DNA from 2 places in the Streptomyces sp. NPDC006384 genome. Region 2 is predicted to be linked to the other one. Evidence: riboswitches for the same ligand, from Rfam matches in the RefSeq annotation. Region 2 holds a riboswitch; the other holds the start of a gene.
The links. Region 2 has a riboswitch for S-adenosylmethionine ahead of ACFYOJ_RS06975 (aminotransferase class V-fold PLP-dependent enzyme). Riboswitches for the same ligand answer to the same signal wherever they lie in the genome.
Positions count from the first base shown of each region.

Region 1: it holds a riboswitch for S-adenosylmethionine, as region 2 does, so the genes downstream of both, thrC (threonine synthase) here and ACFYOJ_RS06975 (aminotransferase class V-fold PLP-dependent enzyme) in region 2, are expected to answer to the same signal.

Region 1 is NZ_JBIAHR010000003.1:343,537-357,725, reverse strand. It holds gene ACFYOJ_RS05805 (extracellular solute-binding protein) at 1-829, shown strand, start outside; gene ACFYOJ_RS05800 (DUF3263 domain-containing protein) at 882-1,142, shown strand; gene otsB (trehalose-phosphatase) at 1,178-2,056, shown strand; gene ACFYOJ_RS05790 (hypothetical protein) at 2,194-2,802, shown strand; gene ACFYOJ_RS05785 (trehalose-6-phosphate synthase) at 2,817-4,220, opposite strand; gene ACFYOJ_RS05780 (glucosyl-3-phosphoglycerate synthase) at 4,333-5,277, opposite strand; SAM riboswitch class I at 5,418-5,579, shown strand; gene thrC (threonine synthase) at 5,598-6,899, shown strand; gene ACFYOJ_RS05770 (MoaD/ThiS family protein) at 6,896-7,171, shown strand; gene ACFYOJ_RS05765 (cold-shock protein) at 7,628-7,831, shown strand; gene groL (chaperonin GroEL) at 8,250-9,872, shown strand; gene ACFYOJ_RS05755 (dihydrofolate reductase family protein) at 10,073-10,645, shown strand; gene ACFYOJ_RS05750 (hypothetical protein) at 10,718-11,308, opposite strand; gene murQ (N-acetylmuramic acid 6-phosphate etherase) at 11,379-12,314, opposite strand; gene ACFYOJ_RS05740 (MurR/RpiR family transcriptional regulator) at 12,382-13,224, opposite strand; gene ACFYOJ_RS05735 (hypothetical protein) at 13,490-13,873, shown strand; gene ACFYOJ_RS05730 (DUF4031 domain-containing protein) at 13,883-14,164, shown strand; partial or broken gene ACFYOJ_RS05725 (GNAT family N-acetyltransferase) at 14,176-14,189, opposite strand, start outside.
Region 2 is NZ_JBIAHR010000004.1:212,135-226,323, reverse strand. It holds gene ACFYOJ_RS07030 (aminotransferase class V-fold PLP-dependent enzyme) at 1-803, opposite strand, end outside; gene coxB (cytochrome c oxidase subunit II) at 1,104-2,063, shown strand; gene ctaD (cytochrome c oxidase subunit I) at 2,060-3,793, shown strand; gene ACFYOJ_RS07015 (cytochrome c oxidase subunit 4) at 3,790-4,188, shown strand; gene ACFYOJ_RS07010 (Ig-like domain-containing protein) at 4,320-5,597, shown strand; gene ACFYOJ_RS07005 (hypothetical protein) at 5,649-6,050, opposite strand; gene ACFYOJ_RS07000 (heme-copper oxidase subunit III) at 6,239-6,859, shown strand; gene ACFYOJ_RS06995 (c-type cytochrome) at 6,925-7,734, shown strand; gene ACFYOJ_RS06990 (Rieske 2Fe-2S domain-containing protein) at 7,731-8,789, shown strand; gene ACFYOJ_RS06985 (cytochrome bc complex cytochrome b subunit) at 8,786-10,423, shown strand; gene trpD (anthranilate phosphoribosyltransferase) at 10,555-11,619, shown strand; SAM riboswitch class IV at 11,726-11,842, shown strand; gene ACFYOJ_RS06975 (aminotransferase class V-fold PLP-dependent enzyme) at 12,027-13,418, shown strand; gene ACFYOJ_RS06970 (glycerate kinase) at 13,349-14,189, opposite strand, start outside.

The DNA of each region.
Region 1 (14,189 bases), on a different contig from region 2:
GGCCTCCACCCGCGTGCTCTTCTACAACAAGACCCTCTTCGCGAAGGCCGGCGTCACCCCGCCCAAGACCTGGGACGACCTCGCCGAGGCCGCCGAAGCGCTCAAGTCGAAGGGCGTGAAGTACCCGTACGCGCTGCCGCTCGGCGCCGAGGAGGCACAGGCCGAGACGATGCAGTGGATGCTCAGCGGCGGTGGCGGCTACACCGACGACGTCGGCATCTACTCCATCGACTCGCCGCAGAACGTCACCACCTTCACCTGGCTCAAGGACGAACTGGTCGGCAAGGGCCTCACCGGCCCCGTCGCCCCCGGCAAGCTCGACCGCGCCGACGCCTTCGCCGCCTTCGCCAACGGCGACGTCGGCATGCTCAACGGCCACCCCTCGCTGATGAAGGCGGCATCGGCCAAGGGCGTGGAGTACGGCATGGTCACCACCCCCGGCATCGACGGCGCGAGCAGGAGCACGCTCGGCGTCACCGACTGGATGACGGCCTTCAAGAAGAACGGCCACCAGGAGGAGATCGGCGACTTCCTCGACTTCGTCTACAGCGAGGAGAACGTCCTCGGCTTCTCCCGCGAGTACGACCTGCTGCCGGTCACCAGCTCCGCGTCCGAGGTGATGAGCACGGCGGCCGAGGACAAGGACCTCAAGCCCTTCCTGGACGAGCTGCTGCTCTCCGAGCTCTACCCCGTCGGCAAGACCTCCTGGGCCTCGGTCAGCGCGGAGGTGAAGAAGAGCATCGGCCGGGCGGTCGCCCCCGGCGCCAGTACCTCGGAGGTGCTGAGCCGGGTCCAGGCGACCGCGATGCGGGCCGACAACGGCGAGTAGCGGCCCCCGCCGGCGGCTGCCGCTGTCGGTGGCGGGCGTTACGGTGCCCTGCATGGAACCGAGGGAACCGGAAGAAGTGGGAGAACCGGGAGAGCTGGGGGAGAGGGAGCGCGCCGTCCTCGCGCTGGAACGCCGCGGCTTTCCGGGCCCCGGCGCGAAGGAACGCGCGATCCGGGAGGAGCTGGGCCTGGCCCCCGTGCGCTACTACCAGCTCCTCAACGCCCTCCTGGACGACCCCCGCGCCCTGGCCCTCGACCCGGTGACGGTCAACCGGCTGCGCCGGGTGCGCCGGTCGCGGCGCGCCGAGCGCTGAGGTTCCCTTCCGCGGCCACGGGATAGGTTCGCCGTATGGGCAGCCACAAGGAATCCACCGACCCCCGGGTCCCCGCGGACCACCTGCCGACGCCCGCGACCGAGGCCGGCCGCGAAGGGCTCGACGCCCTCCTCGCCCGCCCCGGCCGCGCGGTGATCGCACTCGACTTCGACGGCACGCTCGCCCCGATCGTGCCCGACCCCGACCAGGCGCGCGCCCACCCGGACGCTGTCCCGGCCCTCGCCGCGCTCGCCCCGAAGGTCGCCTCCGTCGCGGTGATCACCGGCCGGCCGGCCGAGGTCGCCGTCCACCACGGAGGCTTCGCGGGCGTCCCCGGCCTCGACCACCTCGTCGTCCTCGGCCACTACGGCGCCGAGCGCTGGGACGCCGCCACCGGCCGCGTCACCGCCCCGCCGCCCCACCCGGGGGTGGCCGCCGTCCGCGCCGAACTGCCGGGACTGCTGGACGCCGCCGGTGCCGGCGCCGGGCAGGGCGTCCGGATCGAGGAGAAGGGGCGGGCGGTCGCCGTGCACACCCGCCGCGCGGCCGATCCGCAGGGCGCCTTCGACACCCTGCGCGGCCCCCTGGCCGACCTGGCCGCCCGCCACGGCCTCGTCGTCGAACCGGGCCGCCTGGTACTGGAGCTGCGCCCGCCCGGCATGGACAAGGGCGTCGCGCTGCGCGAGTACGCCCGCGAGAGGGGCGCCGCGTCCGTCCTCTTCGCCGGCGACGACCTCGGCGACCTCCCCGCCTTCGCGGCCGTCGGCACCCTGCGCGCCGAGGGCATCCCGGGACTCCTGGTGTGCAGCGGCAGCGACGAGGTGACGGAACTGCGGGAACGCGCGGACCTGGAGGTGGACGGCCCGGCCGGGGTGGTGGCCCTCCTGAGGACCCTCGCGGAACGCCTGGCCTGACGCCGATGTCACGAGGATGTCTGCGAGTGTCACAGACCTGTCCGGACGCCACGGGCGAGGCAACCGGGTCGTGTGCCGGGCGCTCCTCCGAACCGTAAGGCCGGTCGATACGGCCCCCAACCGTGGAGGACAACGTCATGCCCGCTCGCAAGTTCTCGGTGCTCGCCCTCGCCGTCCTGGCCGCCGGTCTGACGCTCACCGCCTGCGACGGCGGCGGCACCGCCGACGGCGCCGCGTCCTCCCCCTCGGCGACGACCGCCGCGCAGTCCCCCACCGCCGCGCAGTCCCCCACCACCACGACGGGCGCTTCCGCCGGCGGCTCGGCGTCCGCCGGTGGCGCGGCGTCCGCCGCCCCCGGCAAGGAGGGGGCGAAGTGCACGGACCAGAAGGACTACGCGGGTGACCCCCGGTCGAACGCGGAGATCAACTCGATCGGCGCGGACACCGGCACCTGCCCGCAGCCGCAGAAGGGCGCCGGCGCCCCCTCGAAGGCTCTCGCGCTGGACCTGAAGTGCACCAACCAGCTGGACTACGCGAACGACCCGCGGTCGAACGCGGAGATCAACTCGATCGGCGCGGAAACCGGCACCTGCCCCGCGCCGAAGGGAGACAAAGCCTCGTCGGGCGACCTCGCGCTGGACCTGAAGTGCACCAACCAGCTCGACTACGCGAACGACCCGCGGTCGAACGCCGAGATCAACTCCATCGGCGCGGACACCGGCACCTGCCCCGTGCCGCAGCAGTAGGCGGCCGACGCGGCTCAGCCCCGCAGCGCCTCCAGCTGGTCCAGGAACCACCGCGCCGGAGGCAACGCCGTCCCCGCCGCCGCCAGCCGCTTCGACCGTTCCGCCCGCTCCCCGGGCGGAACGGACAGCGCCTCGTGCAGCGCCTTTGCCGTCCCGGCGACGTCGTACGGGTTCACCACCACCGCGTCGTCGCCCAGCTCCTCGTACGCCCCCGCCTCCCGCGACAGCACCAGCACGCACCCCTCGTCGGAGACGACCGGCACCTCCTTCGCCACCAGGTTCATCCCGTCCCGGATCGGGTTGACCAGCGCCACGTCCGCCAGCCGGTACGCCGCCAGGGACCGCGCGAAGTCGTCCTTCACGTGCAGCACGACCGGCTTCCACCCGGCCGTCCCGAACTCCGCGTTGATCTGCTCCGCGACCCGCTGCACCTCGGCCGTGTACTCCCGGTACACGGCGAGGTCCTGCCGTGACGGGTAGGCGAACGCGACGTGCACGACCCGCTCCCGCCACTCGGGCCGGTCGACGAGCAGCTGCCGGTAGGCCAGCAGCCCCCGCACGATGTTCTTGGACAGCTCGGTCCGGTCCACCCGCACGACCGTCCGGCGCGCACCGCCGTCCGGCGCCCGGCCGATCTCCTCCCGCAGCGCGGCCATCCGCTCGTCCACATCGGCCTCGTGCGACCGCTTCCGCAGGAACTCCCCGTCCGCGCCCAGCCCGTGCACGCCGATCTCCGTGCCGCCGAGCCCGCCCACCAGCGCGTCGCAGCAGGCGGTGAACGCGTCGGCCCACCGCCGGGTGAGGAACCCGAGCCGGTCGGCGCCGAGCATGCCGCGCAGCACCTGCCCGGCGATGTCGTCCGGCAGCATCCGGAAGTACTCCACCGGCGCCCACGGCGTGTGCGAGAAGTGGCCGATCCTGAGGTCGGGCCGCAGTTCGCGCAGCATCCCCGGCACCAGCGTCAGGTGGTAGTCCTGCACCATCGCGACCGCGCCCTCGGCGGCCTCCTCGGCCAGCGCCTCGGCGAAGGCCCGGTTGAAGGCCTCGTAGGAGGCCCACTGCCGCCGGAACTCCGCGTCGAAGACGGGCTCCAGCGGCGTCTGGTACAGCATGTGGTGCACGAACCACAGCACCGAGTTGGCGATCCCGTTGTACGCGTCCGCGTGCACGTCGGCCGGCACGTCCAGCATCCGCACGCCGTCCTCGCCCACCCCGCGCCGCACCGCCTCGCGGTCGCCGTCGCCCAGCGCGGAGCACACCCACAGCGCGCCCGCGTCCGGGCCGATGGCCGACAGACCGGAGACGAGACCGCCGCCGCCGCGTCTGGCACGCAGCGAACCGTCCTCCCCCACCTCGTACGAGACAGGCCCCCTGTTGGAGGCGACGAGCACCTGAGCTGCACCGAAGCTTGAAGCCATAAGCCTCAACGTAGCCCGGCCCCGAGAACCTCAAACGTTCCCCCCGTCACCCCGGTGAAGGGGCACCGGGGATCCGGCGCCCACGGACGGCGCGCCCCGCACTCCGGCCGGCTCACGCCACCCGGCGGGCCGCGTACTCCGCGATCTGGGTCATCGGGGGCCGTTCCTCCGTGTCCACCGGGTAGGTGCGCGGCTCGAAACCGGCCTCGCCCCGCTCGAACTGGGTCAGGGCCGGCCGGACCAGGTGGCCGCGGGCCAGCCGGAGCTGGGCGGTGCGGTAGATCGCGGCGGACATGCGGCCCAGGGCCTGCCCGTCCTGGTGCCGGTGCCGGCGGACGCCGACGTCGACCTGCGCGAGGGCGTCCAGGCCCACCAGGTGCAGGGCGTCGACCAGCATGCCCAGCTCCACCCCGTAGCCGACGGGGAAGGGGAGACGCTCCAGGAGGGAGCGGCGGGCCGCGTACTCGCCGCCGAGCGGCTGGACGAAGCCGGCCAGCAGCGGCCAGTGCAGGTTGAGCAGCGGGCGGGCCATCAGCTCGGTGACCCGGCCGCCCTGCCCGGCCGCGGTGCCGAGCGGGCGGTCGTACATCGCCTTGACGAGGTGCACCTCCGGGTCGGTGAGCAGCGGGCCCACGATGCCGGAGACGAAGTCCGCCGAGAAGTCGCGCAGGTCCGCGTCGACGAAGCAGACGATGTCGCCGCCGGTGACCAGCAGCGACCGCCACAGCACCTCGCCCTTGCCGGGAACGGCCGGTATGCGGGGGAGTATCCCGTCGCGGTGGACGACGCGCGCCCCCGCAGCCGCGGCCACCGCCGCCGTGCGGTCCGTCGAGCCGGAGTCCACGACCACGAGCTCGTCGACGAGGGGGACGCGCTCCATCAGCTCGCGGCGGATCACCGCGACGATGTCGCCGACGGTCGCCTCCTCGTCGAGCGCGGGCAGCACCACGCTGACCGTCTGACCCGTGGCGCGCTTGGCGGCCATGATCCGGCCGAGCGGGCGGTCCGCCACGGACCAGGAGCGTGCGTCCAGCCAGCGCTCGACTTCTTCCAGCACGGTCGGTGGGCTCCTCTGTGATCCATCTCGCGGTTCGGACGACTATCTCAACTGTCGTGGCCTTCGGTTACAGTCTTGAACAACGCGGGCGGCCGGTGCATGCCGGGGCCCCACGTGACATGCGAAAAACAACCACATACCGCTCATCCAGAGGGGCAGAGGGACACGGCCCGATGAAGCCCCGGCAACCCTCCAGCCGGTTCTCGCAGACCTGAGTCACGGTCGATCGCAGCGCGAGGCTCCCGGCTAGGGAAGGTGCCAAATCCGTCTCACGGCGAGATGCGTCGTGAGGAAGATGAGGAGAAAGGGCCTCGCCTCACATGGCTGTGCAGACTGTCGCAAGCAACGCCGACGACACCGCTTCCCCCGCCCCCTCCGTGGACCTGGGTCCCGCCGTGGCGCTCTCCTGCCGCGAATGCGGTCACCGCGTGCCGCTCGGCCCGGTCTTCGCCTGCGAGGAGTGTTTCGGCCCGCTGGAGATCGCCTACGACTTCTCGGCCTACGACACCGAGGAGTTGCGGAGGCGCATCGAAGCGGGCCCCGCGAACATCTGGCGCTACGCCCCCCTGCTGCCCGTCCCCGCCGACGTGGCCGACAAGCCGAACATCAACCCCGGCTGGACCAAGCTGGTCAAGGCCGACAACCTCGCCCGCGAACTCGGCGTCACCGGCGGCCTGTTCGTCAAGGACGACTCCGGCAACCCGACGCACTCCTTCAAGGACCGCGTCGTCGCCCAGGCCCTGGAGGCCGCCCGCGCCTTCGGCTTCACCACCCTGTCCTGCTCCTCCACCGGCAACCTCGCCGGCGCCGTCGGCGCCGCCGCCGCCCGCGCCGGCCTGCGCTCCTGCGTGTTCATCCCGCACGACCTGGAACAGGGCAAGGTCGTCATGGCCGCCGTCTACGGCGGTGAACTCGTCGGCATCGAGGGCAACTACGACGACGTCAACCGCTTCTGCTCCGAGCTGATCGGCGACCCGGCCGGCGAGGGCTGGGGCTTCGTCAACGTCAACCTGCGCCCGTACTACGCCGAGGGGTCCAAGACCCTCGCGTACGAGATCTGCGAGCAGCTCGGCTGGCGGCTGCCCGACCAGATCGTCGTCCCGATCGCCTCCGGCTCCCAGCTCACGAAGATCGACAAGGGCCTGCGGGAGCTGATCGCGCTCGGTCTGGTCGAGGACCGGCCGTACAAGATCTTCGGTGCCCAGGCCGAGGGCTGCTCGCCGGTGTCCACCGCGTACAAGGCCGGGCACGACGTCGTACGCCCGCAGAAGCCGAACACCATCGCCAAGTCGCTGGCGATCGGCAACCCGGCCGACGGCCCCTACGTCCTGGACATCGCCCGCCGCACCGGCGGCGCGGTGGAGGACGTGACCGACGAGCAGGTCGTCGACGCCATCAAGCTGCTCGCCCGCACGGAGGGCATCTTCGCGGAGACCGCGGGCGGTGTGACGGTCGGCGTCACGAAGAAGCTGATCGAGGACGGCGTCCTGGACCCGTCGCTCACCACGGTCGTCCTCAACACCGGCGACGGCCTCAAGACCCTCGACGCGGTGGCCGGCACCGGCCTGACCGCGACGATCCGCCCCGACCTGGACTCCTTCCGAGAGGCTGGCCTCGCATGAGCGTGACCGTTCGCATCCCCACCATCCTGCGCACCTACACCGGCGGGAAGGCCGAGGTCGCCGCCGAGGGCGCCACCCTCGCCGAGGTCATCTCCGACCTGGAGAAGAACCACACCGGCATCGCCGCCCGCGTCCTGGACGACCAGGGCAAGCTGCGCCGCTTCGTCAACGTCTACGTCAACGACGACGACGTCCGCTTCGAGCAGGGGCTGGAGACCGCGACGCCGGACGGCGCGGGCGTCTCCATCATCCCGGCGGTCGCCGGCGGCTGACCGCCGCCCGGCCCCCCGGCCGGCCCGCCGTCACCTTCGGTGAACGGCGTCACGCAGAGTTCCCCGGATTACCCCCTCCGCAAGAGAAGCGGAGGGGGTAATTCCATGTGATTGGGCGCGGTAGAGTTGGGGAACGCGCCCCCGGTCACCGGGCCGGCGCCTTCGCTTTCTCTCCGCGCGCCCGACAAGATGCAGCCAAAATGTGGCGCATTTCGCGGCCTTTGTTCACTTTGCGCGGCCCGACTTGACCCGTCATCAGGTGAAACTTCGCCATTTTCCGGACCGGGTGCGTCCAGATTTCTCGTCCGAGTGACCTGTTGCAGACGGCAGTTGGGCAGATACATTCAGCCGCGGTCGACGCGTTCCGGCGCACGCCCCCGCCCATTGGGGGGTGAGGTCTGACCCGGATCCGCGAAGTGTGGATCTGCGCAAGGGCCAGTAATAGGGGAGTTAGGCATGGCTCAGGGCACCGTCAAGTGGTTCAACGCGGAGAAGGGGTACGGCTTCATCGCGGTCGACGGTGGTGCGGATGTTTTCGTCCACTACAGCGCGATCCAGATGGACGGCTACCGCACCCTCGAAGAAGGCCAGCGGGTCGAGTTCGAGATCTCGCAGGGTCAGAAGGGCCCGCAGGCCGACATGGTCCGCCTCAGCGCCTGAGACGCGCGGCCACCGCAAGTCAACGGTCTTCCCCGAAGGGCCCGCACCCGTACCTGGGTGCGGGCCCTTCGGCCTGCCCGGACCCGGAGGACCCTGCCCCGGCTCCGGTCCCGGGCCCGTGTCCGGCCGGTGTTCGCGGGCGGCGGACCCGCCCCCCGATCCCCATAGGCGCTTGCGCCCGCCCGTCACCCGACCACCACCCCTCGACGAGCCCGCTACGCGGGCGCACCTTGCACTCGGGCGGGTCGAGTGCTAATCATTGGCGTTAGCACTCTGAAGGTGAGAGTGACAACGAAGGACCGGGTCGGTGAGGCCCGCGGGCCGACGTGGGAAGGAACCACGGGGCCGGCGAGCCGTCCGTCGCGGGCGCGGGCGCGGTCCGAAGGAATCACCCCCAGTCCTGGAGGGACCACTTCACATGGCCAAGATCATCGCGTTCGACGAGGAGGCGCGGCGCGGCCTCGAGCGCGGCATGAACCAGCTCGCGGACGCCGTCAAGGTGACGCTCGGCCCCAAGGGCCGCAACGTCGTCCTCGAGAAGAAGTGGGGCGCGCCCACGATCACCAACGACGGTGTCTCCATCGCCAAGGAGATCGAGCTCGAGGACCCGTACGAGAAGATCGGCGCCGAGCTGGTCAAGGAAGTCGCCAAGAAGACGGACGACGTCGCCGGTGACGGTACGACCACCGCGACCGTTCTGGCCCAGGCCCTGGTGCGCGAGGGTCTGCGCAACGTGGCCGCCGGCGCCAACCCGATGGCCCTGAAGCGCGGCATCGAGAAGGCCGTCGAGGCCGTCTCCGCCGCCCTGCTGGAGCAGGCGAAGGACGTCGAGACCAAGGAGCAGATCGCCTCCACGGCCTCCATCTCCGCCGCCGACACCCAGATCGGCGAGCTGATCGCCGAGGCCATGGACAAGGTCGGCAAGGAAGGCGTCATCACCGTCGAGGAGTCCCAGACCTTCGGTCTGGAGCTGGAGCTCACCGAGGGTATGCGCTTCGACAAGGGCTACATCTCGGCGTACTTCGCCACCGACATGGAGCGTATGGAGGCCGTCCTCGACGACCCGTACATCCTGATCGCCAACTCCAAGATCTCCAACGTCAAGGACCTGCTCCCGCTCCTGGAGAAGGTCATGCAGTCGGGCAAGCCGCTGCTGATCATCGCCGAGGACGTCGAGGGCGAGGCCCTGTCGACCCTGGTCGTCAACAAGATCCGCGGCACCTTCAAGTCCGTCGCCGTCAAGGCCCCGGGCTTCGGCGACCGCCGCAAGGCCATGCTCGGCGACATCGCCATCCTCACGGGCGGCGAGGTCATCTCCGAGGAGGTCGGCCTCAAGCTGGAGAACGCCACGCTCGACCTGCTGGGCAAGGCGCGCAAGGTCGTCATCACCAAGGACGAGACCACGATCGTGGACGGCGCCGGCTCCGCCGAGCAGGTCCAGGGCCGGGTCAACCAGATCCGCGCCGAGATCGAGAACAGCGACTCGGACTACGACCGCGAGAAGCTCCAGGAGCGCCTGGCGAAGCTGGCCGGCGGCGTGGCCGTCATCAAGGCCGGTGCCGCCACCGAGGTCGAGCTCAAGGAGCGCAAGCACCGCATCGAGGACGCCGTGCGCAACGCGAAGGCGGCCGTCGAGGAGGGCATCGTCGCCGGTGGTGGCGTGGCCCTGCTGCAGGCCTCCCAGGTCTTCGAGAAGCTGGAGCTCGACGGTGACGAGGCGACCGGCGCCAACGCCGTGAAGCTCGCGCTGGAGGCCCCGCTGAAGCAGATCGCCGTCAACGGTGGTCTCGAGGGCGGCGTCGTCGTGGAGAAGGTCCGCAACCTCCAGGTCGGCCACGGCCTGAACGCCGCGACCGGTGAGTACGTCGACATGATCGCCGAGGGCATCATCGACCCGGCGAAGGTGACCCGTTCCGCGCTGCAGAACGCCGCCTCCATCGCCGCGCTGTTCCTCACCACCGAGGCCGTCATCGCCGACAAGCCGGAGAAGGCCGCCGCGCCCGCCGGCGGCGGCATGCCGGGCGGTGACATGGACTTCTGATCGACCGGTTCCGGTTGATCGACCGTCCTTCGGTACCGAGGGCGGCACTCCTGGCCACAGGCCGGGGGTGCCGCCCTCGGGCGCGTTCCCGGGAAGATCCGCCGCGGCCGATGAGTTTTCGCGGTCGCCACGGTCGTAGTCGTACAAGATGAACGCACCGCGGGATGCCCCGTGCCACCGCACACCCAGGAGACGACCAGATGCGCACCCTGATCAGCACCGCCTTCGTCTCGCTCGACGGAGTCATGGAGGCTCCCGGCGGCGAGCCCGGCTACCGGAACTCGGGCTGGACCTTCAAGGACGTGGAGTTCCTCCCCGAGGCGTTCGAGATCAAGGGCCGGGAACAGAAGGAGGCCGGTGCCCTGCTGCTCGGCCGGGTCAGCTACCAGGCGTTCAGCACGGTCTGGCCGGACATGGAGGAGTTCGCCGACTACAGGACGATGCCGAAGTACGTCGTCTCCACCACCCTCACCGACGGCGATCTGGTGGACGACTGGGGCGAGACCACGATCCTGCGCTCGCTCGACGACGTCGCCGCGCTGAAGGAGACGGAGGGCGCCCCGCTCATCGTCCACGGCAGCGCCGCCCTCAACCGGGCCCTGTCGGACGCCGGTCTGATCGACCGCTACCACCTGCTGGTCTTCCCGCTGCTCCTCGGAGCGGGGAAGCGGCTGTTCAGCGACACGGACAAGGACACCCAGCGGCTGAGGCTCGTCGAGCACGAGACCTACGCCAACGGCATCCAGAAGAACGTCTTCGACGTCGTCCGCTGACCCCTCCCGCGGCCCCGTCCACCGGCGCGGTGCCCGGCCGAAGGGCTCAGCCGAAAGCCTCGGCCGAAGGGCTCAGCCGAAGGCGCCGCCGCCCATCGGCTCGATGTCCACCCGCACCGGCGTCCCCCACACGCGCAGCACCTCGTAGTCCGTGAACTCGTGCACCAGCCGGTACGCCATGGCCGCGCGCGGGGCGCGCAGCTGGGCGGCGATGTACAGCTCGGCCTCGCGGCGGTCGCGGCGCGGGGTGCCGCACAGCTGCCACGCCTGCCCGTTCCACAGCTCGGGCAGCCAGCGCTGCTGGGGCTGCGGGCGGTCGCCGCGCACCCCGTACCGGGACTGCACCGGCTCGGTGTGCCGGGCCGGGAGGGGGCCGCCGCCGTACTCGGCGTCGTACTCGGCGCGGCGGGCGGTGCGGCGGCGGGTCTCGCACAGCAGGCACAGGTCGGGGGCGGCCTCGTCGACCGGCCCGTTCGGGTGCTCGGGGCAGCGGGTGCTCGGGGCGGCCGCCGTGACGCCCTCCTCCAGCCGGTCCAGCGCGCGCTTCAGGTCGGCGCGGATCTCGTGCAGCTTGGCGTCGGGGGTGTCGGCGGTCAGGGCCTCGCCGTGCTCACCGAGGAGACGCAGGGCGCGGCCCAGGGCGGTCAGCTGGGCGTGGTTCATGTTCCTCAGGGTCGCACACGGGGCCGGTGGGGCGGACCGCCCGTGCGCACGCCGCCCGCGTGCCCGGGGCTCAGGTGGCCGCCGCGGCCAGCGCGGCGCGCAGCCGGCCGCCGGAGTCCTCCAGGAGGCGGGCGGCCGTGGGGCCGTCCACGTCGGCCAGCAGCGCCAGGATGGCGTGCTTGACCTCGCCGCCGGTGGCGGTCAGGGCGCGCTCGACCTCGTCGTCGGCGGCACCGGTGGCGAGCGCGACGATACGGCGGGAGCGGGCGCGCAGCTTCTCGTTGGAGGCGCGGACGTCGACCATCAGGTTCCCGTACGTCTTGCCGAGCCGGATCATGGTGATCGTCGACAGCATGTTGAGGACCAGCTTCTGCGCCGTGCCGGCCTTCAGCCGGGTGGAGCCGGTGAGCAGCTCGGGGCCGGTGACGACCTCGATGCCGTGCTCGGCGGCGGCGGCCAGCGCGCTGCCCGCGTTGCAGGCCAGGCCGACGGTCAGCGCGCCGAGCGCCCGCGCGTGCTCGACGGCGCCGACGGCGTACGGGGTGCGGCCGGAGGCGGAGACGCCGACCACCGTGTCGTCGGGGGTGAGGGCGAGCGCGTCGAGGTCGGCGCGGGCGAGCCCGGCGGAGTCCTCGGCGCCCTCGACGGAGGTCGTCATGGCCTCGGCGCCACCCGCGATCAGGCCGACGACCTGCCCGGGGGCCGTGTTGAAGGTGGGCGGGCACTCCGAGGCGTCCAGCACGCCGAGCCGGCCGGCCGTACCGGCGCCCGCGTAGACCAGCCGTCCGCCCCGGGCCATCCGGGCGGCGACGGCGTCGACGGCGGCGGCGATCTCGGGCAGCCGCGCGGCGACGGCGGCGGGCACGGTGGCGTCCTCGCCGTTCATCAGCCGCGCGATGTCGAGCGTGGACATCCGGTCGATCCCGGCCAGCTCGGGCCGGAACGCCTCGGTGGTCAGCGTCTCCAACTGGGAACGGAGATCGGGGTGTCGGGGGGTCTCAGTCATGAACCAGCCGCTCTTTTCGCCTTCGGTGCCAGTCTTGGCCAGTCTTGTCCCGGGGCGCGGGAAGGTCCTACGGTCTCCCGCGGTGCCCGTGCCGGTGCGCCAGCGCCTCGTACGAAGCGGCCAGCGCCGGCGCGGCCGACTCGTACGTCCGCTGCGCCACCCCCACGAACAGGCAGTCCACCACCAGCAGCTGACTGGTCCGCGAGGACATCGCCGCCGGCCGCAGCTCGCTCTCCCGCGCCGTGGACGTGGTCAGCACGTGGTCGGCGTACTGCGTGACGGGGCTGTCGGGGCGGCCGGTGATCGCGACGGTCGTCGCGCCGCGTTCGAAGGCGGCCCGCAGCGGCTCGATGACGTCCCCCGTCGACCCGGAGTGCGTGATGGCGACGGCGACGTCCCCGGCGCGCAGCTGCACCGCGTTGGTGACGGCGAGGTGGGGGTCGTTCGGCGCGTGGGCTATGAGCCCTATGCGCAGCAGTTTCTGCGTGAGGTCCTGGGCGACCAGGCCCGAGGCGCCGATGCCGTACACGTCGGTGCGCCGGGCGGCGGCGAGCGCGGCGACGGCCGCGCCGAGCTGCACGGTGTCCAGGCCGGCGGCGGTGTCGGCGAGGGTCTGCCGCTCGTCGTGGGCCAGCTTGGCGACGACGTCCGCGATCGGGTCGTCGACCGCGATGTCGGTCGTGATGGCGGGCGTCCGTCCCGACTGCTGCTGCGCGGCGAGCCCGGCCAGCGCGAGGCGCAGGTCGCGGTAGCCGGGGTAGCCGAGCAGACGGGCGGTGCGTACGACGGTCGCCTCGCTGGTGCCGGTGAGCTCGGCGAGTCCGGTCACCGTGAGCGCCGCGCAGCCGGCCGGGTCGTCCGCGACGGCCTCGGCGACCCGCTGCATGGAACGCGTCATCGACGGCCCCAGCGTGCGGACCTTGGCCGCGAGGGCGGCGGGCGCGGGCGGCGCGCTCCCGCCCGCGCCGGCACGGCGGCCACGGGAGGCGCTCGCGGCGCTCGCGGCGTTCGCGGCGTTCGCGGCGTTCGCGGTGCCGGGGGCACTCACCGCACTCGGCGCGCTCGCCGTACTCTCCGTACTCTCCGCACTCGCGAAAGTTTCCTTCACTTCATCGGGCACTCGTGAAAGATATTTTCGTTTCGGTCCGCGGGTCAAGAGTGCGCACAATGGGTGCATGGACCCCATCAGCCCCCTGGAACAGGCCCTGCACGCGGCGCGCGCCCTGGTGCTCGCCGACCTCGTGACGGGCCAGGTGGCCGAGGCGGACGTCGTCTCGCTCGTCGAGGAGTCGGTCGTGCAGCGGCGCTGGTGGGTCGAGCAGTGGCCCGAGGGCGTGGAGTTCGTGGCCGGGCTGGTCGCGCAGGACGTGCAGGACGCCCTGCTGGAGCGGTACGGCCGCTGGCCGCTGTGCCCGGTGTGCGGCTCCGGCGACCCGCACGCCCTGGACGTCGAGCCGGAACTCGGCCCGGACCCGCACTGGGTGTGCGGCAAGGCCGGCGTGAAGGTCGCGCCGGTCGGTTCGCTGGGCGCCGTCACCGGCGGCACGCAGACCTCGTAGGGAGCCCCGGTGGCCGTCTACATCGACCCGCCCGCCTGGCCGGGACACGGCCGGATGTGGTCGCACCTCGTCAGCGACGACTCCTACGCCGAACTGCACGCGTTCGCCGAGCGGCTGGGCGTGCCGCGCCGCGCCTTCGAGCGCGACCACTACGACATCCCCGCCCACCGGTACGCGGACGTCGTCGCCGCCGGCGCGCGGGAGGTCAGCAGCCGCGAGGTGGTGCGGCTGCTGCACGCGGCGGGACTGCGCCGCCGCAAGGGCGGCGGCCGTCAGCGGCGCAGCCCGTAGGCGAACCGCGTCTCCTCCCCGCGAC
Region 2 (14,189 bases):
GTCCGGATCCGCGCCGTCAGCTCCCGCAGCCTGGCCGCCTCCGCGGCAGCCTCGGCCCGCACCGCCCGCAGCGACGCCGCGGCGGCCACGATCGCCGGCAGGTTCTCGAAACCGGGCGCCCGCCCCGACTCCCGCTCGTCCCCGGGACCTTGTGCCGCGAACCGCACCCCCTTGCGCACGACGAGCAGCCCCACCCCCGACGGCCCGCCCCACTTGTGGGCGCTCGCCGCCAGCAGCGACCAGTCGCCCCCGACCGGTCCCCAGGCCAGCGACTGCGCCGCGTCCACCAGCAGCGGCACCCCCGCAGCCCGGCACGCCTCGGCCACCGCCGCCACCGGCTGCTCGGTGCCCACCTCGTGGTTGGCCGACTGGAGACAGGCCAGCGCGGTGTCGTCGCGCAGGGCGTCCGCGTAGGCGTCCGGGTCCACCGCCCCCGTCCGGTCCACGGGCACCTGAGTGACCGTGCCGCCGTCGGCCTCGTGCGCCTCGGCGGCGTGCAGTACGGAGGAGTGTTCGACCGCTGACACGATCAGGTGGGACCCGGTCCGGCGCCGCCCGGCCAGCGCCCCCGCGACCCCCGAATGCACCGCCCGCGTCCCCGAAGGGGTGAACACCAGCTCGTCCGCCCGGCACCCCACCGCCTCGGCCGCCGCCTCCCGGGCCGCGTCGAGCAGCAGCCGCGCCCGGCGCCCTTCCCGGTAGAGCCGCGCGGGGTCGGCCCACCCCTCGTCGAGAGAGGCCAGCAGCGCCTGCCGGGCGACGGGATGCAGGGGAACGGCCGAAGCAGCGTCAAAGTAAGCCACACGGCAACGTTATGACGTCCGGTACGAGAGTGCCCCGAAGGGGCGAGGGGAACTGCGCGAGCAACCGCACCGCACCGCAAGCCGCCGTGCAACCCCGGTTCGCACCCCCCGCAGGCGCCCCGTCCCACCCTTAAAGAGTGACCCCCGGCGCGTATGCCACCCTCCCCGCGACCCCCCGGAGGGCGTCGGCTAGGGTTTGGTCCGCATAAACATCAAACCCCTGCCCGACGCAGGGCGGCGACCGACCAGCGAGAAGGCCGCAGCCGAACAGCGCGGGCGAGACTCTCGGGAAGGCGCTACGTGAGTCCCAACGGCTCCGACCGCTCGCCGCGGCGCCCGATGCGGCGGAAGCTGCTGCAGGCACTGACCGCGGGCCTGGTCCTGGCGACCGCCACCGGTTGCACATACAAGGACTTCCCCCGCCTTGGCATGCCCACCCCGACCACGGAAGAGGCTCCGCGGATCCTCTCCCTGTGGCAGGGGTCCTGGGCTGCCGCGCTCGCCGTCGGCGTGCTGGTGTGGGGCCTGATCCTGTGGAGTGCTTTCTTCCACCGGCGCAGCCGCACCAAGGTCGAAGTTCCTCCGCAGACCAGGTACAACCTGCCCATCGAGGCGCTGTACACCATGGTTCCGCTCGTCATCGTCTCGGTGCTGTTCTACTTCACGGCCCGTGACGAGTCCGAGCTCATGAGCCTGAAGAAGAAGCCCGACGTCACGGTCAACGTGGTCGGCTTCCAGTGGAGCTGGTGCTTCAACCACATCGAGGAGGTCGCCGGTTCCGACGGCGACGCCAAGACATCCAAGGAACTGGCCGCCATCCCGGACCGGTTCAAGGCGGACTTCCCGGCGAACGCCGGCGGTGTCTACGACTGCGGCGTCCCCGGCACCCGGAACCCGCAGACCAACAACCCGGGTCCGACCCTCTGGCTCCCCAAGGGCAAGACGGTCCGCTTCGTCCTGACCTCGCGGGACGTCATCCACTCCTTCTGGGTGGTGCCGTTCCTCATGAAGCAGGACGTCATCCCGGGCCACACCAACGCCTTCGAGGTGACCCCCAACAAGGAGGGCACCTTCCTGGGCAAGTGCGCCGAGCTGTGCGGCGTCGACCACTCCCGGATGCTGTTCAACGTGAAGGTCGTCTCCCCGGAGCGCTATGAGCAGCACCTTCAGGACCTCGCGAAGAAGGGGCAGACCGGTTACGTTCCCGCCGGCATCGCGCAGACGAGCCACGAGAAGAACCGGGAGACGAACAACCTGTGAGCATCCTCAACGAACCCCAGGGTGCCGCGGCAGGGTCCCACTACGCGGACGAGCTGCCGGTCCGGCGCCAGAGGCGTGGCGAAGTGATCGTCAAGTGGCTGACCACCACGGACCACAAGACGATCGGCACGCTGTACCTGGTCACGTCGTTCGCGTTCTTCTGCATCGGCGGTGTGATGGCGCTCGTCATGCGCGCCGAGCTGGCCCGTCCGGGTCTGCAGATCATGTCGAACGAGCAGTTCAACCAGGCGTTCACGATGCACGGCACGATCATGCTGCTGATGTTCGCGACGCCGCTGTTCTCCGGTTTCGCGAACTGGATCATGCCGCTGCAGATCGGCGCGCCGGACGTGGCCTTCCCGCGGCTGAACATGTTCGCCTACTGGCTGTACCTGTTCGGCTCGCTGATCGCGGTGGGCGGCTTCCTCACCCCGCAGGGTGCGGCCGACTTCGGCTGGTTCGCCTACTCGCCGCTGTCCGACGCGGTGCACTCGCCGGGCATCGGCGGTGACCTGTGGATCATGGGTCTGGCCTTCTCCGGCTTCGGCACCATCCTCGGCTCGGTCAACTTCATCACCACGATCATCTGCATGCGCGCGCCGGGCATGACCATGTTCCGCATGCCGATCTTCACCTGGAACGTCCTGCTGACCGGTGTGCTGGTCCTGCTGGCCTTCCCGGTCCTGGCCGCGGCCCTGTTCGCGCTCGAGGCGGACCGCAAGTTCGGTGCGCACATCTTCGACTCGGCCAACGGCGGAGCACTGCTGTGGCAGCACCTCTTCTGGTTCTTCGGACACCCAGAGGTGTACATCATCGCGCTGCCGTTCTTCGGCATCGTCAGTGAGATCATCCCGGTGTTCTCCCGGAAGCCGATCTTCGGCTACTGGGGCCTGGTCGCCGCGACGATCTCGATCGCGGGTCTGTCCGTGACGGTGTGGGCCCACCACATGTACGTCACCGGCGGTGTGCTGCTGCCGTTCTTCTCCTTCATGACCTTCCTGATCGCGGTCCCGACCGGTGTGAAGTTCTTCAACTGGATCGGCACCATGTGGAAGGGGTCGATCAGCTTCGAGACCCCGATGCTCTGGTCCACCGGCTTCCTGATCACCTTCCTCTTCGGTGGTCTGACCGGTGTCATCCTGGCCTCGCCGCCGATGGACTTCCACGTCTCCGACTCGTACTTCGTGGTGGCGCACTTCCACTACGTGGTGTTCGGCACCGTGGTCTTCGCGATGTTCGCCGGCTTCCACTTCTGGTGGCCGAAGTTCACCGGCAAGCTGCTCGACGAGCGCCTGGGCAAGATCACCTTCTGGACGCTGTTCGTCGGCTTCCACGGCACGTTCCTGGTCCAGCACTGGCTGGGCGCCGAGGGCATGCCGCGCCGGTACGCCGACTACCTGGCGGCCGACGGCTTCACCGCCCTGAACACGATCTCGACGATCGCCTCGTTCCTGCTCGGCATGTCGATCCTGCCGTTCTTCTACAACATCTGGAAGACGGCCAAGTACGGCAAGCCGGTCGGCGTGGACGACCCGTGGGGCTACGGCCGCTCCCTGGAGTGGGCGACCTCCTGCCCGCCGCCGCGGCACAACTTCCTCACGCTGCCGCGCGTCCGCAGTGAATCCCCCGCGTTCGACCTGCACCACCCGGAGATCTCCGCGCTCGACCAGCTCGAGAACGTCGGTCACGGTGAGAAGACCCTCGCTGGCGGCAAGGAGGCCGGCAAGTGAAGATCCAGGGCAAGATTTTCCTCTGGCTGAGCCTCTTCATCCTCGCCGTCGCGGTCACGTACGGCGTGTGGGCGAAGGAGCCGGCCGGAGCCACGGCCCTCTTCCTGGCCTTCGGCCTGTGCCTCATGATCGGCTTCTACCTGGCCTTCACGGCCAGGCGGGTCGACGCGGGCGCGCAGGACAACAAGGAAGCGGACGTCGCGGACGACGCGGGCGAGCTCGGGTTCTTCAGCCCGCACAGCTGGCAGCCGCTGTCGCTCGGCATCGGTGCCGCGCTCTCCTTCCTGGCCGTGGCCGTCGGCTGGTGGCTGATGTACTTCTCACTGCCGGTCATCCTGATCGGCCTGTGGGGCTGGGTCTTCGAGTACTACCGCGGTGAGAACCGCACCCAGTAACACGCGTTCGGCGTACAGGGGCCCGGACACTCCGTCAGGAGCGTCCGGGCCCCTTCGTCTGCCGTAGCGGCCCTCACTCTTCCGGGTCAGTCCGTGGTGCCGCCACCGACGCCGCTCCCTAGCGTGAGGCCATGAGCGACACGGTTCACTTCCAGGCGCGGGGGCGTACGGTCGTCGGCTGCACCCTGCTGGCGCTGGCCCTCGGCGCGGGCGTCACCGCCTGCACGGGCGACGACGGCCACCCGCTGTCGGCCACGCCCTACGACGCGGCCGGCCAGATCAGCTTCAACGCCCCCACGGACGCCGGGAAGAAAGCCGACCCCGACAAGCCCCTGGAGGTCGTCGCCGAGGGCGCCGGAGGGCGCATCACGGACGTCACGGCCGTGGACGCGTCGGGCCGCTACGTGGCGGGCGAACTCTCCGCCGACGGAGCCCGCTGGCACAGCACCTCGCCGCTGGCCGCGAACGCCCGCTACACGGTGCGCGTCAGCACCGAGGACGGTGACGGGGCACCCGGCCGCAAGGTCCTCACCTTCGACACGGGCAGCCCCACCGCGAAACAGACCCTGGACGTCTCCTTCGGCCCCCGGGCGGGCTCCTACGGTGTGGGCCAGCCCGTCACCGCCGAACTGAGCCGGCCGGTCGCCGACAAGGCCCAGCGCGCCATAGTGGAGCGCGCCCTGAAGGTCGAGTCCACGCCCGCGGTGCAGGGCGCCTGGTACTGGGTGGACGACAAGAAGCTCCACTACCGGCCCCAGGAGTACTGGCCCGCCCACGCCACCATCCAGGTCCGCAGCACCCTCGAGGGCATCAAGATCGGCGACCGGATGTGGGGCGGCAGGGCGAAGCCCCTGAAGATCACGACGGACGACCGCGTCGTCGCCGTCACCGACGCCGCCGCGCACACCCTGACGGTCTACCGGGACGGCGAGGCGGTCCGGCAGATCCCCGTCACCACCGGCAAACCCGGCTTCGAGACCCGCAACGGCGTCAAGGTCGTGCTGGGCAAGGAGCCCTTCGTACGCATGCGCAGCAGCACCGTCGGCATCGCCGAGGGCTCCTCGGAGTCGTACGACCTGCCGGTGTACTGGGCCACCCGGGTCACCTGGAGCGGCGAGTACGTGCACGCCGCCCCCTGGTCCGTCGCCTCCCAGGGCTCCGCCAACGTCAGCCACGGCTGCGTGGGCATGAGCACCGACAACGCCGAGTGGTTCTTCGGCGCGGTCCAGGAGGGCGACCTCGTCGAGGTGATCAACTCCGAGGGCGAGACCATGGAGTCCTTCGGCAACGGCTTCGGCGACTGGAACCTGGACTGGGCCAAGTGGCGTGAGGGGAGCGCGCTGACGGGCGGCACGGTCAACGCCCCCGGCACGGCGGAACAGGCCCGGCTGCGCCCGGAGAGCGTGTGACGGCGCCGCCGGGGACGGTGCGCCCCCGGCGGCGCGCCCTCCCGGACGTCCCTAGACGCCCTGCAGTCGCTTCTGCCGCAGCAGGGAGGCCAGTGCGCCCGCGAACTCCACCGGCTCCACCGGGGAGGCCACAGCGGCCTCCGCGCGGCTCCAGGTGGCCAGCCAGGCGTCCTGCGGCCGGGCGATGAGCAGCAGCACCGGCGGGCAGCCGAAGACCTCGTCCTTGATCTGCCGGCACAGCCCCATGCCGCCCATGGGCACCGCCTCGCCGTCCAGGACGCAGACGTCGATGCCGCCCTTGTCCAGCTCCCTGACGACGGCGGCCGGCGTGGCGCACTCCACGATCTCGACCACGGGCACGTCCGGAGCCGGCCGGCGGCCGGTCGCGAGCCGCACCTGTTCGCGGGTGTTGGAGTCGTCGCTGTAGACCAGCACCGTGGCGGTCGCCTGCATGCTTCCTCCGATACGCGGTGGGGACTGTCGTGCCCGTTGCGCCGGATGCTACTCCCTCCCACGGCCCGTCAACACTGGTTCGGACACGGCTTCGACGGGCCGTTCGATGGGCCATACGGGCACTACAGAGGGGGTGAACACACCGAACGGCACCCCCCGGGGTGAGGGCGGGATAAGCGACCGACATAATGTCGGTCGTGGCGACAGCAACGACAGTAGAAACCGGGCACGCGCACCCGTCGGTCAACCGGCCGAACCTCACCAGCGTCGGAACCATCATCTGGTTGAGTTCCGAGCTGATGTTCTTCGCGGCCCTCTTCGCGATGTACTTCACCCTGCGATCGGTGACCGGCCCGGACTTCTGGTCCGAGAAGGCCGACGCGCTGAACTTCCCGTTCTCCGCGACGAACACCACGATCCTGGTGCTCTCCTCCCTCACCTGCCAGCTCGGCGTGTTCGCGGCCGAGCGCGGGGACGTGAAGAAGCTCCGGATGTGGTTCATCGTCACCTTCGTGATGGGTGCGATCTTCATCGGCGGCCAGGTGTACGAGTACACCGAGCTGGTCAAGCACGAGGGCCTCTCGCTCTCGTCGGACCCGTACGGCTCGGTGTTCTACCTGACCACCGGCTTCCACGGACTGCACGTGACGGGCGGCCTCATCGCCTTCCTGCTGGTCCTCGGCCGCACCTACGCGGCCCGGAGGTTCACCCACGAGCAGGCGACCGCCGCCATCGTCGTGTCCTACTACTGGCACTTCGTCGATGTCGTCTGGATCGGCCTCTTCGCCACGATCTACATGATCAAGTAGTCGCGGCACGCACCCGCGCAATACCAGAAGCATCGACGCAGAAGATCCTGACACCGGGGTAATCCGTGAAAAAGCTCTCCGCACGACGACGCCACCCGCTGGCGGCGCTCGTCGTCCTACTCCTCGCGCTGGCATGCACAGGGGGGCTGTACGCCGCGTTCGCACCCGCGGACAAGGCGCAGGCCGATGAAACCGCCCAGTCCCTCGCCATCGACGAGGGCAAGAAGCTCTACGCCGTCGGCTGTGCCAGCTGCCACGGCACCGGGGGTCAGGGCACCACCGACGGCCCGAGCCTGGTCGGCGTCGGCGCCGCCGCCGTCGACTTCCAGGTGGGCACCGGTCGTATGCCGGCCCAGCAGCCGGGCGCTCAGGTCCCGCGCAAGAAGGTGATCTACTCCCAGGCCGAGATCGACCAGCTGGCCGCCTACATCGCCTCTCTGGGCGCCGGCCCGGCCGTCCCCACCGAGGAGAAGTACGGTCCGGAGGGCGCGGACGCCGCCAAGGGCGGTGAGCTGTTCCGCACCAACTGCGCGCAGTGCCACAACTTCACCGGCAAGGGCGGCGCGCTGACGCACGGCAAGTACGCGCCCACCCTCGAGGGCGTCGACCCGAAGCACATCTACGAGGCCATGCAGACCGGCCCGCAGAACATGCCCTCCTTCCCCGACACCACGATGTCGGAGCAGAACAAGAAGGACATCATCGCCTACCTGAACGCGGTCAACAGTGACGAGACCGTCAGCCCCGGCGGTCTTTCGCTGGGCGGCCTCGGGCCGGTCAGCGAGGGCCTCTTCGGCTGGATCTTCGGCCTCGGCGGCTGCATCGCCGTCGCCGTGTGGGTCGCCGCTCGGACCGCAAAGGCCAAGAAGTCATGAGTAGCCAAGACATCCCAGAAGAGAACCTGCCGGCTGAGCAGGGCACCCCGCACGGTGCGGTGAAGGTCGCGGACGAGAACCACCCGTTCGCCGACCCGGGGCTGCCGCCCCACGAGCACCGGATCCAGGACGTCGACGAGCGGGCCGCCAAGCGGTCCGAGCGCGCGGTCGCGCTGATGTTCACCTTGTCGATGCTGGCCACCATCGGCTTCATCGCCTCGTTCGTGACGATCCCGCACGACAAGTCGATCTACGTGTTCCCCGTCGGGCACGTGAACGCGATGAACTTCGCGCTCGGTCTGACGCTGGGCGTGGCGCTCTTCGCGATCGGCGCGGGCGCCGTCCACTGGGCGCGCACCCTGATGTCCGACGAGGAGGTCGCCGACGAGCGTCACCCGATCGAGGCGGACCCCGAGGTCCGTGCCAAGGTCCACGCGGACTTCAGGCAGGGCGCCAAGGAGTCCGTGATCGGGCGCCGGAAGCTGATCCGCAACACGATGCTGGGCGCGCTCACCCTGGTGCCGCTCTCCGGTGTCGTCCTGCTGGCCGAGCTCGGTCCGAAGCCCGGCACCAAGCTGCGCCACACCCTGTGGTCCAAGGGCAAGCTGCTCGTCAACATGAACACCAACGAGCCGCTGCGTCCCTCCGACGTCGCGGTGGGCTCGCTGACCTTCGCCAAGCCCGAGGGCCTGGACGAGCACGACGAGGAGTTCCAGACCGAGATCGCCAAGGCCGCCCTGATGATCGTCCGGATCCAGCCGGAGAACATCAAGGACAAGCGCGAGCTCGAGTGGTCGCACGAGGGCATCGTCGCGTACTCGAAGATCTGCACCCACGTGGGCTGCCCGATCTCCCTGTACGAGCAGCAGACGCACCACGTGCTGTGTCCCTGCCACCAGTCCACCTTCGACCTCTCCGACGGTGCCCGGGTGATCTTCGGTCCCGCCGGTCACGCCCTGCCGCAGCTGCGCATCGGCGTGAACGACGAGGGCTACCTCGAGGCGCTCAGCGACTTCGAAGAGCCCGTCGGTCCTGCATTCTGGGAGCGCGGATGAGCACGACAGCGACCAATACGTCCCGCGCCCGCGGGAAGGCACCGGCCGGCGAACGGGTCGCCGACTGGGCCGACGGCCGGCTGGGGATCTACTCCCTGGCCAAGGCCAACATGCGCAAGATCTTCCCCGACCACTGGTCGTTCATGCTCGGCGAAGTGTGTCTGTACAGCTTCATCATCATCATCCTCACGGGTGTGTATCTGACGCTGTTCTTCCACCCGTCGATGAATGAGGTCACGTACCACGGCTCGTACGTGCCGCTGCAGGGCCAGCTGATGAGCGAGGCGTACGCCTCGACGCTGAACATCAGCTTCGACATCCGGGGTGGTCTGCTCATCCGGCAGATCCACCACTGGGCGGCGATCATCTTCCTCGCCGGCATGTTCGTGCACATGATGCGCGTGTTCTTCACCGGCGCGTTCCGCAAGCCGCGTGAGATCAACTGGCTGTTCGGCTTCCTGCTGTTCGTCCTCGGCATGTTCACCGGTTTCACCGGCTACTCGCTCCCGGACGACCTGCTCTCCGGCACCGGTGTCCGCTTCACGCAGGGCGCGATCCTGTCCGTGCCGATCGTCGGCACGTACATCTCGATGTTCCTGTTCGGCGGGGAGTTCCCCGGCCACGACTTCGTGGCCCGGTTCTACTCGGTGCACATCCTGCTGCTGCCGGGCATCATGCTCGGCCTGGTGGTGGGCCACCTGATCCTGGTCTTCTACCACAAGCACACGCAGTTCGCGGGCCCCGGCAAGACCAACAAGAACGTCGTCGGCATGCCGCTGCTGCCGGTCTACATGGCGAAGGCCGGAGGCTTCTTCTTCCTGGTCTTCGGTGTGATCGCGGCCATCGCCGGCCTCGTGACGGTCAACCCGATCTGGAACATCGGCCCCTACCGGCCCGACCAGGTGTCCACCGGCGCCCAGCCCGACTGGTACATGGGCTTCGCCGAGGGTCTGGTCCGCGCCATGCCGGGCTGGGAGATCAACTTCTGGGGTCACACGCTGGTCCTCGGCGTGTTCGTCCCGCTGGTGATCTTCGGTATCTTCCTCGCGGTCATCGCCCTCTACCCGTTCATCGAGTCGTGGGTGACCGGGGACAAGCGCGAGCACCACATCCTGGACCGTCCGCGCAACGCCCCGACCCGTACGGCCTTCGGTGTCGCGTGGGTCACCGCGTACATGATCATGCTGATCGGTGGTGGCAACGACATCGTCGCCACGCACTTCCACCTGTCGATCAACGCGGTCACCTGGTTCGTGCGGATCGGGTTCTTCGTCGGCCCGGTCGTCGCCTTCGTGGTCACCAAGCGGATCTGCCTCGGCCTCCAGCGCCGCGACAAGGAGAAGGTGCTGCACGGACGCGAGTCCGGCATCATCAAGCGCCTGCCGCACGGTGAGTTCATCGAGGTCCACGAGCCGCTCAGCCAGGGCGCCATGTACACCCTCACGGCGCACGAGCAGTACAAGCCGGCCGAGATCGGCCCGACGGTCGACGAGAACGGTGTCGAGCGCAAGCCGAAGGCCATGGAGAAGCTCCGGGCCAAGCTCAGCAAGGCGTACTACGGCGAGGGGTCGCAGATCCCGAAGCCGACCGTCGAGGAGTACAAGGAGATCACGAAGGGCCACGGCCACCACTGACCCTCCAGCGTCGCCACACCACGGTCGAAGGGCCCCGTCCGTTCCGCGGACGGGGCCCTTCGCCGTGCCCGGGGCTGGATAGGGTGGGAGCGCACCTTCCTTCCACGACGTACACGATTCAGGAGCGGCTGATGAGCGCTGTGACCCCCGCTGGAGGCGACACCGCGGCGGGCCGCTCCTGGCCCGCCCTGCTGAACGGACTGCTGGACGGACGTGACCTGTCCGCCGACGAGACGGCCTGGGCGCTGGACGTGATCATGCGCGGCGAGGCGACCGACGCGCAGATCGCCGGCTTCGTGGTGGGCCTGCGCTTCAAGGGGGAGACGGTCGAGGAGATCTCCGGCCTCGTCCGCACCATGTACGAGCACGCCAACGTGATCGAGGTGCCGGGGGAGACGGTCGACATCGTCGGCACCGGCGGCGACGGCGCCAGGACCGTCAACATCTCCACCATGTCGGCGATCGTCGTGGCCGGCACGGGCGCCAAGGTCGTCAAGCACGGCAACCGGGCCGCCTCCTCGGCGTCCGGGGCCTCCGACGTCCTGGAGAAGCTCGGGGTCAATCTGGAGCTGACGCCGAAGCGGGTGGCCCAGGTCGCGGACGAGGCGGGCATCACCTTCTGCTTCGCCGTGAAGTTCCACCCGGCGCTGCGCCACGTGGCGGCGGCGCGCAGCCAGCTCGGCGTCCGCACGGTGTTCAACTTCCTGGGCCCGCTGACCAACCCGGCCCGGGTGAAGTCCCAGGCGATCGGGGTCGCCGACGCCCGGATGGCGCCGATCATCGCCGGTGTCTTCGCCGGGCGCGGTCACTCCTCCCTGGTCTTCCGCGGCGACGACGGCCTCGACGAGCTGACCACGACCTCCACCTCCCGGGTCTGGGTCGTGCGGGACGGCAGGGTGACCGAGGAGACCTTCGACCCGCGGGACGTCGGCCTCGACCTGGTGCCGGTCGAGGCGCTGCGCGGCGCCGACGCCTCCTACAACGCGGACGTCGCCCGCCGTCTGCTGGCGGGCGAGAGGGGACCGGTGCGGGACGCGGTGCTGCTGAACTCCGCGGCGGCGCTGGTGGCCCTCGCGCCCGGTGACGGGCCGCTGGCCGAGCAGATCCGGGCCGGCATGGACCGGGCCGCCGAGGCGATCGACTCGGGTGCCGCACGGCGGGTCCTGGAGCGCTGGGTCGCGGTGAGCAACGCCTGACGGCCCTCCTGTGACGGCCCTCCTGTGACGGCCCTCCTGTGACGTCCGTCCCGCGATCCGGACACGGGTTGCGGGACGGCGATCACTTCACGTACGTTCCTTGCCAGGTCATGAGTGACAGTCATGAGGCCCCGGCCGACTGTCCGGCAACCCTCCGTCCGTGGCGGGGTGCCCCGGGTGAAGACCAGGCCGTAGGCAGCGAGGTCTACGGCAAGCGCGGACCCCTCGCACGCTTCTCGGGAGTGTGGGTCCAGGGGTCCTGGGTCGTTCCGAGGGAGTCTTCCGTGAATCAGCGAATGCGATAGGGCCGCAGAGCCCCGCCTCGGCATCCCCTTTTCCTTCACGTCCCACGCTCGAGCCGTGCGCGCTCGCGTGGTGACGCCGCCTGCCTTCACGGGAGTACCGCCATGTCCGTCTCCGCCGTCGCCGCCGACCCGTCCGTCCGTGCCCCGCTGCCCGTCCTCGGCCGGGACGTCACCGTCCCGCTCGTCACCGGCGGCGAGGTCGTCTACGCCGCGCTCGACTACGCCGCCAGCGCGCCCGCGCTCCAGCGGGTCTGGGACGACGTCGCCGCCTACGCCCCGTACTACGGCAGCGTGCACCGGGGCGCCGGGTACCTGTCGCAGCTGTCGACCGACCTGTTCGAGAACGCCCGCAGGACCGTCGCCGAGTTCCTCGGCTGCCGGGAGAGCGACCAGGTGGTGTTCACCCGGTCCACCACCGACTCGCTGAACCTGCTCGCCGCCGCCCTCCCGGCCGGCTGCCGGGTCTTCGTCTTCGAGACCGAGCACCACGCCTCGCTGCTGCCCTGGCGGGACGCCGACGTGACCTACCTGGACGCCCCGCGCACCCCGGCGCAGGCCGTCGAGACCCTGGAGCGCGCCCTCGCCGCCCGCGAGCCCCACGGGCCCGCCCTGGTCTGCGTCACCGGCGCCTCCAACGTCACCGGCGAGCTGTGGCCGGTGCGGGAACTGGCCGCCGCCGCGCACGCCCACGGCGCCCGGATCGTGCTGGACGCCGCCCAGCTCGCCCCGCACCACCCGGTCGACGTGCGCGACCTCGACGTGGACTGGGTGGCCTTCTCCGGGCACAAGCTGTACGCCCCCTTCGGCGCCGGCGTCCTCGCGGGCCGTGCCGACTGGCTGCGGGAGGCCGAGCCGTACCTCGCGGGCGGCGGCGCCAGCCGCAGCGTCTCCCGGCGCGCGGACGGCGGCGTGGACGTGCGGTGGCACGACAGCGCCGCCCGCCACGAGGCCGGCTCGCCCAACGTCATCGGCGCCTACGCCATCGCCTCCGCCTGCAGGGCGCTCACCGAGGCCGGGTTCGACACGCTGGTCGCCCGCGAGGAGCACCTGATCCGCAAGGTCCGCGAAGGGCTCGCGGAGGTGCCCGAGGTGCGGGTGCTCTCGCTCTTCGGCGACGACGCGCCGCGCGTCGGCGTCCTCTCCTTCGTCGTCGAGGGCTGGAACAGCTCCCACTTCGCCGCCGCGCTCTCCGCCGAGTACGGCATCGGTGTGCGCGACGGTCTGTTCTGCGCCCACCCGCTGGTGCGCACCCTGCTCGGCAGCGCCCCGCAGACGCAGGGCGAGTGCGGCGCCCCCGAGGCGGCGCCGGGGGAGAGGTCGCTCAACGCCATCCGGGTCAGCTTCGGCGCGGGCACCCCCGACGAGCACGTCGAGCGGTTCGTGAACGCCGTCAAGGAGCTGGTGCGCGACGGCGCCCGGTGGAACTACCGCACCGAGGACGGACGTTGCGTGCCCGACACCACCTCGGCCACGACCGGTGCCGCTGCCGCCTGAGCCGCCCGGCCCGGCAGCCGTGACCCCAGCAGGATCATCCGCAGCGCGCGTTCCGTCGCGTCCGTCAGGAGCTCGGCGGCACGCACCAGCGCGTCCGCCAGCGCCATCGGCGCCGGCATGATGCCGTGGAAGGCGTCCACCCCCGGCACCTCGTGCGCGCCCTCGCCGAGCGTGCCGGCCAGGGCGAGGACGGGCCGGCCGTGGAGCTTGGCGCGGCGGGCCACCTCGGCCGGCACCTTGCCGCGCGGCGTCTGGCGGTCCAGGGCGCCCTCCGCGGTGAGCACCAGGTCGGCGCGGGCCAGGCGGGCGTCCAGGTCGAGGTGGTCCAGCAGCACGTCGAAGCGGGGCAGCAGCCGGGCCCCGACGGCGGCCAGTCCCGCGCCCAGCCCGCCGGAAGCGCCGGTGCCGGGGCCGGTACGCAGGTCGACCCCGGTGACACCGAGGTCGCGGGTGAGGACGCGCGCCCAGTTCTCCAGCCCGGCCGACAGCTCCTCGACCTGCGCGGGCGTCGCCCCCTTCTGCGGGCCGAACACCCGGGCCACGCCCCGCTCTCCGCACAGCACGTTGAACGGGTTGCAGGCGACCAGCAGCTCGGTGTCCTTCAGCCGGGGGTCCAGACCGGACGGATCGACGCGGGCGAGGCGGACCAGCTCCCGTCCGCCGGGCGGGAGTTCGAAGCCGTCGGCGTCCAGCAGCCGGGCCCCGAGCGCCTGGAGGGCGCCCGCGCCCCCGTCGGACGTGCCCGAGTCGCCGCAGCCGACCAGGACGCGC